One region of the Rhodoferax sp. XS2R6 genome, then DNA from elsewhere that is predicted to be linked to it. Evidence: predicted binding sites of a transcription regulator. Region 1 holds the regulator's gene; each other region holds the start of a gene.
What was found. The regulator sigma-54, encoded in region 1, starts transcription at its own class of promoters, with help from an activator protein. The targets are predictions, from matches to a motif close to TGGCANGNAANCTGCTTT.

Region 2: a site for sigma-54 is predicted at 1,555-1,572, ahead of nirB (nitrite reductase large subunit NirB). Genes of this name have one in related genera too.
Region 3: a site for sigma-54 is predicted at 1,250-1,267, ahead of AC097A_RS08090 (transglutaminase family protein). Genes of this name have one in related genera too.

Annotation. Positions count from the first base shown of each region.
Region 1 is NZ_JBWMAY010000006.1:22,602-27,598, forward strand. It holds gene AC097A_RS17330 (THUMP domain-containing class I SAM-dependent RNA methyltransferase) at 1-1,000, opposite strand, end outside; gene rpoN (RNA polymerase factor sigma-54) at 997-2,601, opposite strand; gene lptB (LPS export ABC transporter ATP-binding protein) at 2,601-3,377, opposite strand; gene lptA (lipopolysaccharide transport periplasmic protein LptA) at 3,374-3,982, opposite strand; gene AC097A_RS17350 (exopolyphosphatase) at 4,058-4,990, opposite strand.
Region 2 is NZ_JBWMAY010000002.1:104,703-109,699, forward strand. It holds gene nirB (nitrite reductase large subunit NirB) at 1-1,351, opposite strand, end outside; gene AC097A_RS07040 (type IV pili methyl-accepting chemotaxis transducer N-terminal domain-containing protein) at 1,683-2,984, shown strand; gene AC097A_RS07045 (bifunctional protein-serine/threonine kinase/phosphatase) at 3,044-4,804, shown strand; gene katG (catalase/peroxidase HPI) at 4,821-4,997, opposite strand, start outside.
Region 3 is NZ_JBWMAY010000002.1:327,325-332,321, reverse strand. It holds gene AC097A_RS08095 (DNA internalization-related competence protein ComEC/Rec2) at 1-1,211, opposite strand, end outside; gene AC097A_RS08090 (transglutaminase family protein) at 1,359-4,925, shown strand.

The DNA.
Region 1 (4,997 bases):
CCTCGCCTTCACCGGCCACGCCGCCAATGCCAATGCGCTCGCCGTAGGGCGGGTTCAGCACCATCACGCCGCCGCCCTCGATGGGAGGCATGCGCTGCAGCGCGTCGCCGCCGCGGAATTCGATCACATCGGCCACACCGGCGCGCTGGGCGTTGCGCTGGGCAAAGTCCACCATGCGGTGCGACACATCGCTGCCATAAATCAGCGCAGGCTGGCCTGGCTCGGGTTTGACCACCGCCTCGGCAGCCTCGGCCTTCATGTCTGCCCATTCCTGCGAGCGGAAGGGCCGGTATTTTTCGAACGCAAAGCGGCGCAGCGAGCCGGCCGCGATGTTGCAGGCAATCTGTGCAGCTTCAATGGCCACCGTGCCGCTGCCGCAGCAGGGGTCATACAGCGGCATCAAATCGTCGTCGCCCGAGGCCCAGCCGCTGGCGGCGATCATCGCCGCGGCCAGGGTTTCTTTCAGCGGCGCGTCGCCCTTGTCCTCGCGCCAGCCGCGTTTGAACAGCGGTTCGCCCGAAGTGTCGATATAGAGCGAGCAGCTGTCGGTGGTCAGGTGAGCGTAGATGCGCACATCGGGCCACTGCGTGTTCACGTCAGGGCGCACGCCGCCCGCCACTTCGCGGAAGCGGTCACACACGGCGTCCTTCACCTTGAGCGCGGCAAAGTTCAGCGAGGTCAGCGGGCTGTGCTGCGCGGTCACCTCAACCTTGATGCTCTCCTTGGGCGTGAACCATTGCTCCCATGGCACTTGCAGGCCGGCGCGGTACAGGTCTTGTTCGCTGCGGTATTCGGTGTACGACACCAGCACCAGCACGCGCTGCGAGAGGCGGCTGTACAGGTTGAGTAACATGGCGTGCGCAAACGAGGTGCGCACCGCCACACCACCGCGCTGCTTGGTCACGCAGCCGGGCGGCAAGCCGGTGATTTGCAAAATCTCCGGCGACAGGTACTCCTCCACGCCAGCGGCGCAGGGGAGAAAAAGGGTCAATTGGTTCATAGCGCTTTGCGGAGTGAGGCGGGGGCGATCTTCAGGCCCTCGCGGTATTTGGCCACGGTGCGCCGGGCGCATTCGATGCCCTGCTCTTTGAGCATGTCAGAGATCTGGTTGTCACTCAAGGGCTTTTTGGCGCTCTCGGAGGCGATGAACTGTTTGATGAGCGCACGCACCGCGGTGCTGGAGGCATTGCCGCCGCTCTCGGTGCCCAAACCAGAGCCAAAGAAGTACTTGAGCTCGAAGGTACCAAACGGCGTGGCCATGTACTTGGCCGTGGTCACGCGGCTGATGGTGGACTCGTGTAGCCCCAGCTCGTCGGCAATTTCGCGCAGCACCAGCGGGCGCATGGCCAGCTCGCCGTGGGTGAAGAAGTTTTTCTGCCGCTCCACGATGGCCGTGCTCACGCGCAGGATGGTGTCAAAGCGCTGCTGAATGTTTTTGATGAACCAGCGCGCCTCCTGCAGGCGCTGCTGCAGGGCGGCGTGGCCGGCACCGTCGCGCCCCCCGCGGTGGTTGCGCAGCACGTTGGCGTAAATGTCGTGCACCTTGAGGCGCGGCATCACCTCGGGGTTGAGCTGCACGCGGAACTTCGGCATGCCGCCGACCTTGCCAATCGACACCACCAGTACGTCGGGCACCACGATGTTGCGCTCCACGTCGATGAAGCGGCGTCCGGGCTTGGGCTCCAGCCGCGCGATGAGCGCTATCGCTTCGCGCACCAGCGCATCGCTGCCCACGCCCATTTGCACCAGGCGCTTGATGTCACGCCTGGCCAGCAGGTCTATGGGTTTGCTGCAAATGCCCAGCGCCACCCGCAGCAGCTCGGCGCGTTCGTCTTCACCATCCACCTCGGCCTGGGCCAGCAAGGCCTTGATCTGCAAACGCAGGCATTCGCCTAGGTCACGCGCGCCCACGCCCACGGGCTCCAGACTGTGCAGCAGGCCCAGCGCCACCGTGAAGTGGTGCACCAGGTCTTGCAGCTGTTCTTCGTCGCCAGGGCTCAGGCTGCGCGCCAGCTCTTCCAAAGGGTCTTCCAAGTAGCCATCGTCGTTGAGCGATTCGATCAGGAAGCGCAGCGCGGCCGCATCGGTAGCATTGGTGCGCAGGCTCAGGGCCTGGCGGTGCAAAAAGGCCTGCAGCGATTCGGTGGAGCGCGCCAGCTCGGTGGCGTCTTTCTCTTCGTCATCACCCAGGTTGTTGGCCTTGGCGTCCACGCCCCACTCGCCATCGTCGGGCGTCATTTCGGTGGTGCCGTCGCCTTCCCAGTTGGGTTCGTCGCTGCTGCTCAGCGGCGTGGCTTCTTCGTCATTGCTGCTGGTGCTGGTCGAGGTGGCGTAGTCCGCCACCGCACTGGGTGCGTAATCCACCTCGCTGCTCTCGGACAAGCGGTCGCCTTCGCTGACCGTGGCATCCACGGCATTCAGCCCAAAGTCTTCGCGCTCGGCCCGGTCCTCGGTCAGCTCCAAAAACGGGTTCTCGTCCAGCATCTGCTCCACTTCCTGGCTGAGCTCGAGCGTGGAGAGCTGCAGCAGACGGATGGACTGCTGCAACTGGGGCGTGAGCGCCAGGTGTTGGGAAACGCGTAAAGACAGCCCTTGCTTCATCACATTTTGAAATGCTCACCGAGATAGACACGGCGCACATCGGCGTTGTTCACGATCTCGGAGGGGGTGCCCTGCGCCAGCACATGGCCGTCGCTGATGATGTAGGCGTGGTCGCAGATGCCCAGGGTCTCGCGCACGTTGTGGTCGGTGATGAGCACGCCGATGCCACGGCCCTTGAGGAAGTTGATGATGCGTTGAATTTCGATCACCGCAATCGGGTCGATACCGGCAAACGGTTCGTCCAGCAGGATGAAGCGCGGCCGCGTGGCCAGCGCCCGCGCAATCTCCACACGGCGGCGCTCGCCGCCCGACAGGGCCAGCGAGGGCGACTCGCGCAGGTGTTCCACGCGCAGGTCTTGCAGCAGCGCGGTCAGGCGCGCTTCAATCTCGGTCGACTTGAGCGGGTTGCCCGCCTCGTCGCGCTGCAGTTCCAGCACCGCACGCACGTTGTCTTCGACATTCAGCTTACGGAATATCGAGGCTTCTTGCGGCAGGTAGCCCAATCCCAGGCGCGCGCGGCGGTGTATGGGCATGTGTTCGATGGACTGACCGTCGATGGTGATGTCGCCCGCGCTGGCGCGCAGCAGGCCCACGATCATGTAGAACGAGGTGGTCTTGCCCGCACCGTTGGGGCCCAAGAGGCCCACCACCTCGCCAGTGCGCACGGCCAGCGATACGTCCTTGACCACCTGGCGTTTGCCATAGGACTTTTGCAAATGCCGGGCTTCCAGCCGCCCGGTGCTGGTGTCCGGGGCTTCTTGGATGGGCGCACTCACTGGGCGGCCTTCTCAAGTTGCGGCGTGGCACGCAGGGTAGGACTGGATTGGGGGGTGGTGGGTGCTGGGGCGTCCGGTTTGGGTGTCAGCATGGCGCGCACACGGCCCGCGGGCGCGGTGGCACTCTTGGGTGCGCCGTCTACGGTGAACTTGTCGCTGAGGTTCTCATACAAGATGGCCGCACCGGTCACCTCATCAGCCAGCGTGGCACCGCGGAAGCGACGCAGCTGGGCCTTTTTGATGAAGCGCACGGTGTCGGCCCGACCGTCATATTCGATGGTTTCGCCATCGCCTTCAATGAATTCGTCCAGCCCATCACGCTTCTGGCGAAAGAACGCCGGGGTGGCCGCCGAGCCGGTTACCAAGCCAAACTGGTAACCATCGGGGTCCTGGCGCACTTCGAGCTGGGCGCCGCGGATGACGATGCTGCCCTTGGTCAGCACCACATTGCCGGTAAAGACGCTCACCTGCTTCAAGTCGTCATAACGCAGGGCATCGGCCTCCACATTCATGGGCTTGTTGCGGTCGGCCTTTTCGGCCCAGGCGTACCCCGCCACGCTGGACAGGACCAGCCCCAAGGACACCGACAGAATAGTTTTTTTCATAAAGGCACGAAACTTGCTCGAAAAGCGCTTCGGCCATTGTACCGAGCGCTTTGCGCATTTCGCGCCTTGGCTGACTCAGCCGTCGGCGTTAATTTTTTTGACCAGCGCCTGCAGCACCTCGGCCGCGCGGTCATTCTCGACCTGGCAGGTCCCCGCGTTGGCATGGCCGCCCCCACCGTAGCCCAGCATGAGCTCGCCAATATTGGTTTTGGAAGTGCGGTTGGTGATGGACTTGCCGGTGGCAAATACGGTGTTTTGCTTCTGCAAACCCCACAACACGTGGATAGAGATATTGGTCTGCGGGAACAGCGCGTAGACCATAAAACGGTTCACCGCAAAGATGGTGTCTTCGTTGCGCAGGTCCAGCACCAACAAGTTGCCCTGCACGGTGGAGCAGCGCAGCAGTTGCTCCTTGGCCTTGGCCGCGTGCTCAAAATACAGCTCCACACGCTCCACCACGTCGGGCAGTTGCAAGATTTTTTCGATGCCATGGTGGCGGCAGTACTGGATCAAATCCATCATCAGCTGGTAGTTGCTGACGCGGAACTCACGGAAGCGGCCCAGGCCCGTGCGTGAATCCATCAGGTAGTTCAGCAGCACCCAACCCGTGGGAGCCATGATTTCATCGTGGCTAAAGCGAGCCGAGTCGCCCTTGTCTACCGCTTCCATCATGTCGTGGAAGCGCGCCGGGAAACGGTTGGTGCCGCCGTAGTGATCAAACACCACGCGTGCGGCCGAGTCGGCGTCGGGCAGGATGATGTGGTTGGGGCGTTCGCCGGTGTTGCGCACCGTCTCGGACTCGTGGTGGTCAAAGGCCAGATGCACGCCGGGCACATAGGGCAGGTTGGTGGTGATGTCGCGGTCGGACACCTCCACCTTGCCGTCCTGCATGTCCTTGGGGTGGACGAACTTGATGTCGTCGATCAAGTCCATCTCGTTGAGCAGAACCGCACACACCAAGCCATCAAAGTCACTGCGGGTGACAAGCCGAAATTTCTGGTGCGCCATGGGAACA
Region 2 (4,997 bases), on a different contig from region 1:
CGTCCAGGGTGAACAGGCCTTTTTCCTTGATGGCCTTGCAGATGGTGCCCTTGTTCACGCCGTTGCAGCCGCAGACTTCGTCGCTGTCGGCCATGGCGGCGGCCTTGTTCTGGCCTTGGTGGCCCACGTCACCGATGTTGGAGCCGCTTTCGCCAAACATCAGCTTGTCGCGGATGTCAGCAATGCTGCGGCCGTCGCGCAGCATCTTGAAGTACCAGCTGCCGTCCACGGTGTCGCCGTACATGCAGGCGCCCACCAGTTTGTCGTCCTTGATGACCAGCTTTTTGTAGACGCCGCCAAACGGGTCGCTCATCACGATTTCTTCGGTGCCTTCGCCGCCCTGGAATTCGCCGGCGGAGAACAGGTCGATGCCGGTCACCTTTAGCTTGGTGGAGGTGAGCGAACCCGTGTAGCGGCCAATGCCGTACATGGCCAGGTGGTTGGCCGCCACTTTGGCCTGCTCAAACAGAGGCGCCACCAGACCGTAGGCAATGCCGCGGTGGGCGGCGCACTCGCCCACGCTGTAGATACGGGCGTCGGTCACGGTTTGCATGGTGTCGGTCACCACAATGCCGCGGTCCACATGCAGGCGCATGCTGGCGGCCAGTTCGGTGTTGGGGCGAATGCCCACGGCCATCACCACCAGGTCGGCGGGTACTTCGGTGCCGTCCTTGAACTTGATGCTCTTCACGCGGCCGTCTTCGCCACCCACCAGCTCCTGGGTCTGTGCACCCATGAGGAAGTTCAGGCCACGCTCTTGCAATGATTTTTGCAGCAGACCACCGGCCACGGTGTCCAGCTGGCGTTCCATCAGCGTGGGCATCACGTGCACCACACTCACGGTCATGCCACGCAGCATCAGGCCGTTGGCCGCTTCCAGGCCCAGCAGGCCGCCGCCGATGACGACCGCATGCTTGTACTTGGTGGCCGCGTCGATCATGGCGTTGGTGTCGGCAATGTCGCGGTAGGCGATCACGCCTTGCAGGTCTTTGCCGGGGATGGGCAGGATGAAGGGGTTGGAGCCGGTGCAGATCAGCAGGCGGTCGTACTCGGCCTCAGTACCGTCGGATGCCTTGACGATGCGTTTGACGCGGTCCACTTCCACCACTTTTTTGCCGGCGTGCAGCGTGATGTTGTTCTCCGTGTACCACTCAAACGAGTTCAGCACGATCTCGTCCAGCGTCTGCTCGCCAGCCAGCACCGGGCTCAGCAAGATGCGGTTGTAGTTGGGGTGGGGTTCTGCGCCAAAGACGGTGATGTCGTACAGGTCCGGGGCCACCTTGAGCAATTCCTCAATGGTGCGCACGCCGGCCATGCCGTTGCCAATCATTACCAGTTTCGATTTTTTCATAGTGGCGACTCCAAAGAACGAGACAAACGCGGATGTGGCGGGGCCACATGCCAGAAATAAGGGGGTAGAGGAGATCCGCGCCTTAAGCAAAGGCGCACCAGCAAGCACTGGCCTTGGACAGCCCTGTGCTGCGCGACGTCGTTGTGCGCAGAACCTTGCCGGCTGTCATCTCGTTTGGACGCGTCGTTGCGCCCACCTCAGCTAATGCAAGAGCTGTGCCATATGATCGGCGCCTGGCCACGCAGGCCTGCCGCCCTGGCCTCCTGGTGCGCGAATTGCGTGACCCTGCAGGGCTGACCAGCCCCGTTTTCCCCAGCTACACCTGTTATTTATGACCTCCGCCCTGCTGTGCTCCGCCCGCCAAAAAACCGCCCCCACGCTGGCCGCCGACCTGGCGGCGGCGGGCATTGCGGTGCGGGCCACGGTGGAGGATTGCAGCAAGTTGGTGCAGGCCGTGGTGCTGCACGCACCAGATGTGGTGATCTGCGACCTGCCGTTGCCCACGGTGGCCTGGCTCCAGGCGCTGCAGATGGTGGGGCAGACCGTACCCCGCCCGCTGGTCGTTTTCACCCATGACACGGATGCCGCCCATATCCAGCAGGCCACCGACAGCGGGGTGCACGTCTACGTGGTGCATGGGTATGGCGCCAATCGCCTGCGCCCTCTGGTCCACCTGGCACAGGCCCGGTTTCAGAAAGAGCGGCAGCAGCGCGAGGCCTTTGAGGACATGGCGACCCGGTTTGAGGAGCGCAAGGCGGTGGACCGGGCCAAGGGCATCCTGATGCGGGCCCAGAGCCTGTCGGACGACGACGCCTTCCGCACGCTGCGCTCGGCCGCCATGAATTCCAACCAGCGCATGGGCCAGCTGTCGCAGCACATCATCCAGTCAGCCCACTTTGCCGAGGCGGTCAACCGCTCGGGCCAGTTGCGCATGTTGTCGCAGCGCCTGGTCAAGCTGCACCTGCTGCAAGCCGCGGGGGTACAGCCGGTGCACCATGCGGCGCTGCTGAAAGACTCTTTACTGTGGGTGGATAGCAACTTTGCCCTGTTGCGCAAAAACCTGTCCCAACCCACCTATGGCGACCTGCTGGAGCAGGTGGCCCAGACCTGGGAGCAATTGAAGGCCGTCCTGGCCCAGGGCAGCACCGATGCGGTGGAACAACAGGCCGAGGCGCTGCTGCTGGGGGCCGAGCGCCTGACCACCAACCTGGAAAGCTCGGGCGCCGCCGCACCGCTGCATGTGCTGAACCTGGCCGGGCGCCAGCGCATGTTGTCCCAGCGCTATAGCAAATACGTGCTGCTGGCCCTGGTGGGCGAGGGCGCTGTGGTGGACCTGGCCCAGGCCAGCCTGCGCGTCGTTCAGCGCGAGTTTGAAGAGGCGCTCACGTACCTCAACGGCATTCCCCTGAGCACCCCCGACATCCATGGTGCGCTGGGCGCGGCCGGCGTGGCCTGGTTGCAAATGGTGGCCGCCGCCCAAGACGCACAGCGCCTGGCAGGCAGCCCGCGCAGCGCACGCCTGCAAGAGCTGGCCACTGGCAGTGAGACCTTGCTGGGTCTGTTTGAACAGCTCTCCACCCATTACGAACGCAGCATGCAGATGCTGTTGGGTGAGCCGGAAGACAAGGGTTAACCCGCACAAATTTGGTGCGGTGCGGCATTCCTGGGCACCAAAATTGCTTATCTTGGTGCATGGCATTTGATATTGATATTGGGTTTGCTTCGCAAGCCGGACGCAAGGCGCTGAACGAAGACTTTTGTGCGGCCATGTTGCCCACCCCGGGGCAAGAGGACCACGGCTCCATTGTGGCCATTGCCGATGGTGTGAGTGCCGGGGGCATGGGGCGCGAGGCGGCGCAGACCACGGTCACCAGTTTGGTGCGCGATTACTTTGGTACGCCCGAAACCTGGGATACCACGGTGGCGCTGGACCGCATCATTGCCGCGCAAAACGCCTGGTTGTGTGGCATCAACCGGCGCCGCCAGCCTGCCATGGGCCTGACCACACTCACCGCGCTGGTGCTGCGCGGCCAGTCTTACACGCTGGCCCATGTGGGCGACACACGCTGTTACCTGGTGCGCGACGGCCAGGCCACCCAGCTCACGCAAGACCATGTGGTCAACCACCCCGATTTCAAGCACCAACTGCTGCGTTCTGTGGGCGCCGAAGACCGCTTGGTGGTGGACTACCTGCAAGGCGACCTGCAGGTGGGGGATGTGTTCATTTTGATGACGGATGGTGTGCACGGCGAGGTGTCTGCCCGGCGCCTGCCCGAGTACGCCGCCTTGGCGGACGCCCGTGAGGCCAGCGAGAAACTGGTGGACCAGGCGCTGGCCAAAGGCAGCAACGACAACGTCTCTGCCATCGTGGTGCGTGTGCGCGGCCTGCAGGAGGCCACCCTGGCCGACGCCAACCGCCTGGCGCAGGCGCTACCGATTCCGCCACGCCTGAAGGTGGCCGACGTGCTGGACGGATTCACCGTGACCGCGCCGATCGCGGACAACGGCATCAATGTGCTCTACCAAGTACGTGATCCAGCGACCCAGACCTTGTACGCCCTTAAAACGCTGAACACGGCCCGCGCCCATGACCAGGAAGAACGCGCCATGCTGGCCCACGAGGCCTGGCTGGCGCAGCGCATGCAAAGCTCGCGCGCGGCCGACAACCTGGTGGCTGTGCACGACACACTCCCCACGGGTCGCGAGCGCTCGGCGTTTTATGTGTTGTACGACTGGCATGGCGGCGAGACCCTGCAGCAACTGCTGGACAAACAGCCCCGTGTGGCGCCAGCCGTGGCGCTGGGTTATGCCATGCAGGCCCTGCGCGCGCTGGGCCGCCTGCACCGCCAGGGTGTGGTGCACCGCGACATCAAACCCGCCAACCTGCACCTGGGCGACGACGGTGTGTTGCGTGTGCTGGACCTTGGCGTGGCCCTGAGCGGGCGCGAGCCTGCCGCCATGCGCGCACTACACGCGGGTACGCCCAGTTATGTGAATCCCGAGCAGTGGGGCTTTCGCACCAAGGCGGCCAATGGCAAGGGCGAGGCGGAGGAGGGCGAGGCCCAACTGCCCAATGCACAAAGCGACCTGTTTGCGCTGGGCGTGACGCTGTACCAGCTGCTCACCGGCAAGCTGCCGTATGGCGAGGTGCTGCCCTACCAAGTGGGCCGTTACTACCGCGACCCCACGGCCCCCAGCCGCCACAACCCTGAGGTGCCCATCTGGCTGGACCACGTATTGCAAAAAGCCGTGGCGCGCGACCAGCGCCAGCGCTTTGAGACCGCCGAAGAGTTTTTGCTGGCGCTGGAGCGCGGCGCATCACGCCCGCTCAACGCCCCGCAGGGCACGCCGCTGATGCAGCGTGACCCCAGCTTCGTCTGGAAGCTGGCCACTTTCGTGCTGGGGCTGGTCAATCTCTTGCTGGTGTACTGGCTGCTCTTCCTGCCCAAGTAGGCAGGAAGCGCTTGGTTTACGCCAGGTCGAAACGGTCCAGGTTCATCACCTTGGTCCAAGCCGCGGCAAAGTCGCGCACAAAGGATTGCTGTGCATCACTGCTGGCATAAACCTCGGCCAGCGCACGCAGCTGGGAGTTAGAGCCGAAGACCAAGTCGGCCACCGTGGCCGTCCATTTGACCTGGCCCGTTGC
Region 3 (4,997 bases), on a different contig from region 1:
GCAAACAACACCCCCACCGCCACAAAGCTGAGCCAAAAACCCGGCTGCAGCAGCGCCCACGGGTCCAGCGCCACCACGGCGGCGCAGGCCAGCATCCACACCAGCGGCCAAGGCCAGCGGGCACCGGCCAGGCGCAGCACGGTCACGGTGGCCAGCATCAGACAGGTGCGCTGCGCAGGCACGCCCCAGCCGGCCAGCACCGCGTAGCCGCAGGCCAGCAGCAAGCCGCCCAACAAGGCAGCCGACGGGGCAGGTAACGCCAGGCACAGCCGGCGCGAGCGCCGCCACACGGCGCCCGTCAGCAACGCCGCGCCCCAGGCAAACATGGTGATGTGCAGGCCAGAAATGCTGATGAGGTGGGCCACGCCGGTGGCGCGGAACACATCCCAATCGCTGCGGTCCACCGCGGCCTGGTCGCCCACCACCAGCGCGGCCAGCAGGCCGGCGGCACGCCGGTCTTCCACCGACGCCAGCATGCGGTCACGCAGCGCCTGGCGGGCCAGCGCCACCGGGGCCTGCCAGGTCTGGCCCAGGCGCTGGGGTTCGGGGTCTTTGGGGCCGGCGCGCACATAGGCGCTGGCCTGCAGGCCTTGTTCCCACAGCCACAGCTCGTAGTCAAACCCGTGTGGATTCATGCTGCCATGGGGCGCCCGGGCCCGCAGGGTCAGTTGCCAGCGCTCGCCCGCTTGCAGCGGGGCCGGCACACGTTGCAGAGCGGTTTGTTCGCCCAGCAGCGCGTAACCACTGGCATACCAAGCCACGGCCATGCGCGTGGGCACGGGCACGTCTCGCCCCTCCAGCAGCGCCTGCTCCACGCGCAGCGTGAAGCGCAGCCCGGCCTCCGTGGTCTGCGGCAGGCCCTCCACCACCCCGGTCACGCGCAGGTCGCGCCCCTCCAGGGCCGGGGCCAGCGCCATGCTGGCAAACAGCACCGCCCGCACCCCCGTGCTGCCCCAGCCCAACGCCATGCCGGCCAGCAGCACCAGCGCAGGCGCCAGCCCAAAGGGGATGGGTCTAGGGATGATTTTTGCTATCTTTTCAGGAGCTGCTTGCGCATACACCACGGGTGCTAGCAGCACAAAAGGCATGTAAGCCCACAGTGGCCACAATGCAGGCTGCTGCAGCTGCCAAGCCGCACCCAACACCCAGCCCAGCAGCACCGCAAACACCGTGCGGGGCCACGCGCTGGTGCGGTGGGCGGCAGAGAACATGGCGCCATGCTAACCCGCCCCCACAGGGCTAAAGCGCATGGCGCGGGACTTGCTTGAAGCCCTGCGTCAAACCCGATTGTTAGTATGGGGCCGGTGCGGCAACCGCTGCACCGGCATCCCAGTGTGAGATTACCGAGAGAACGGCCCATGTCCATTCACGCAGCGCTGAACCACGTCACCCACTACACCTACGACCGCCTGGTCAATCTCGGCCCCCAAGTCATCCGGCTGCGCCCCGCCCCCCACTGCCGCAGCAAGGTGGTGTCCTACTCTCTCAAGGTCGAACCCAGCACCCACTTCATCAACTGGCAGCAAGACCCGTTTGCCAACTACCAGGGCCGCCTGGTGTTCCCCGAGAAAACCACCCAGTTAAAGGTCACCGTAGACCTGGTGGTGGAAATGGCGGTCTACAACCCGTTTGACTTTTTTCTGGAGCCCGAGGCCGAGGAATTTCCCTTCACCTACGCGCCCGAACTCAAACAAGAACTTGCCCCATACCTGGCCGCCGACCCGGTCACCCCGCTGCTGCAGGCCTACCTCGACAAGATCGACCGCACCAAACGCCGCAGCGTGCTGTTTTTGGTCGACCTCAACACCCTAGTGCACAAGTCCGTGGACTACACCATCCGCATGGAGCCCGGCGTGCAAACGCCGGAGGAAACGCTGGAATTGGGCTCTGGCTCCTGCCGCGACTCGGCCTGGCTGCTGGTGCAGCTGCTGCGCAACTGCGGGCTGGCCGCGCGTTTTGTCTCGGGCTATCTGATCCAACTCGCCCCCGATGTGAAATCGCTCGACGGCCCCAGCGGCACCGAGGTCGACTTCACCGACCTACACGCTTGGTGCGAGGTCTACCTGCCCGGCGCCGGCTGGATCGGCCTGGACGCCACCAGCGGCCTGCTGGCTGGCGAAGGCCACATTCCCCTGGCCTGCACGCCACAGCCCAGCGGTGCCGCGCCCATCGAAGGCGGCGTGGACGAATGCGAGGTGGAGTTCAGCCACCACATGCAGGTCACCCGCATTTACGAATCGCCCCGCGTCACCAAGCCCTACACGCCCGAGCAATGGGCCTCGGTCATGAAGCTGGGTGACCAGGTGGACGCCGACCTGCTGGCCGGCGATGTGCGCCTGACCATGGGCGGCGAACCCACCTTTGTGGCAGTCAACGACCGCGACGCGCCCGAGTGGAACACCGACGCCCTGGGCCCCACCAAACGTGGCTTTGCCACCGAGTTGGTGCACAAGCTGCGCGACGAATATGGCCAGGGCGGCTTTCTGCACTTTGGCCAGGGCAAGTGGTACCCCGGCGAGCAGTTGCCGCGCTGGGCCTTGAATATTTACTGGCGCGCTGACAAGCAAAAGGTATGGGGCAACCCAGCCCTGTTCACCGACGAACGCGCCCCCACCCACTACTCGGCCGAAGACGCGGGCTACTTCATCCGCACGCTGGCCGGCAAGCTGGGCCTGACCGACAAGTACGTGCAGGCCGGTTACGAGGACACCTGGTACTACCTGTGGCGCGAACGCCGCCTGCCGGTCAATGTGGACCCTTTCACCTCCAAGCTGGACGATGAGATGGAGCGTGCCCGCCTGCGCCGCGTCTTCAGCCAGAAGCTGGACTCCGTGGTTGGCTACGTGCTGCCGCTCAAGGTGGGCGCTAGTGGCAACCCCAGCCTCAGCGGCCAGAACATGAATCCAAGCCTGACCGGCCCGGAGTGGACCACCGGCCCCTGGTTCTTCCGCGACGAGCGCATGTACCTCATGCCCGGCGACTCGCCCATGGGCCTGCGCCTGCCGCTGGACTCGCTGCCCTGGGTCAGCGAGGGTGACTTTCCCTACCTGGTGGAGCGCGACCCCACGGTAGCGCGCGGCCAGTTGCCGCCCCACACCAGTTTTGCCGCGCGTTATGCACCCGGTGCAAGCGGTGCGCCAAGCAGGGCCACCACACCCAGCGGCAGCGTGTCGCCCAGCGGCCTGCCCTACCTGGCGGGCAACCTGGCCACGGCAGAAGCCAGCCGCAAAATGCAAACCGCCAAGGGCCCGGCTGTCAGCGCCGTGGCCGCCAACGCGCAAAGCCCCCTGCAGCCCGAGCCCGCCCGCTACGCCGAAGCGCCCAACCGCTTCGAGTCCGCCCACTGGATCACCCGCACCGCACTGTGTGTGGAAGTGCGCGACCCGCGCCGCGCCAGTGGCCCCAAGGCCGAAGCCGTGGGTGAAAAGTCCGGCGTGCTGTACATCTTCATGCCGCCGCTGGAGCGCCTGGAAGACTATCTGGACCTGCTGGCCGCCATCGAGGCCACTGCCACCGAGCTGAAGATGCAAATCGTGCTGGAGGGTTACCCGCCCCCGCGCGACCCACGCTTGAAGCTCTTGCAAGTCACGCCCGACCCCGGTGTCATCGAGGTCAACATCCACCCGGTCACCAACTGGAAAGAGCTGGTCTACAACACCGAGTTTTTGTACAACGCGGCCTTCGAGTCGCGCCTGTCGGCCGAAAAATTCATGACCGATGGCCGCCACACCGGCACCGGTGGCGGCAACCACTTTGTGATGGGCGGCGCCACGCCGGCCGACAGCCCGTTTTTGCGCAAGCCCGAGCTGCTGGCCAGCCTGCTGCTGTACTGGCATAACCACCCGAGTTTGAGCTATTTGTTCAGCGGCATGTTTGTCGGCCCCACCAGCCAGGCCCCGCGTGTGGACGAAGCGCGCAACGACCAGCTCTACGAGCTGGAAATCGCCATCGAGCAGATCTACAAAAACCGCGAGCTGTATGGCCAGACCATGCCGCCGTGGCTGGTAGACCGCACGCTGCGCAACATCCTGATCGACGTGACCGGCAACACCCACCGCAGCGAGTTTTCCATCGACAAGATGTACTCGCCCGACTCGGCCACGGGTCGCTTAGGGCTGCTGGAACTGCGTGCGTTTGAAATGCCACCGCACCCGCATATGAGCAGCGTGCAGCAGTTGCTACTACGTGCGCTGGTCGCCCGCTTCTGGAAGACACCGTACAAGGCGCCGGTGACCCGCTGGGGCACCGAGCTGCACGACCGCTACATGCTGCCCACCTTCATCAAAATGGACTTTGATGACGTGATCGCCGACATGAACATGGCGGGCTACGCGTTTGACACGAGCTGGTTCGCGCCGCACTACGAGTTCCGCTTCCCGCTGATCGGCGCAGTCAAGGCCGCGGGTGTGGAGCTGACGCTGCGCAACGCACTGGAGCCCTGGCATGTGATGGGCGAAGAAAGCTCGGCCGGTGGCACCGCGCGTTATGTGGATTCGAGCCTGGAGCGCATCGAGGTGCGTGTGACAGGCCTGAACGAAAGCCGCTACGTGGTCACCTGCAACGGCCAGGCCCTGCCCATGCAGAGCACAGGCACCGTGGGCGAGTTTGTCGCCGCCGTGCGCTACAAGGCCTGGAACCCACCCAGCAGCCTGCACCCCACCATTGGCATGCACGCGCCGCTCACGTTTGACATTGTGGACACCTGGATGAAACGCTCGCTGGGCGGTTGCCAGTACTTTGTCACCCACCCCGGCGGGCTCAACTACGAAACCTTCCCGGTCAACGGCTACGAAGCCGAAAGCCGCCGCCTCTCCCGCTTCGCCGCCATGGGCCACACGCCCGGCAAGCTGGTGGTGCCACCGGCCACCATCAACGTGGCGGGCAGCAAAGAGTTTCCGTTTACGCGGGATTTGCGACGGGGGTGAGTTTTTAAGCCAAATAGGGCTCTAGCCCTTTTTGTGTATGCGCAATCAGCTATTGTATTGATAGCATGCTTT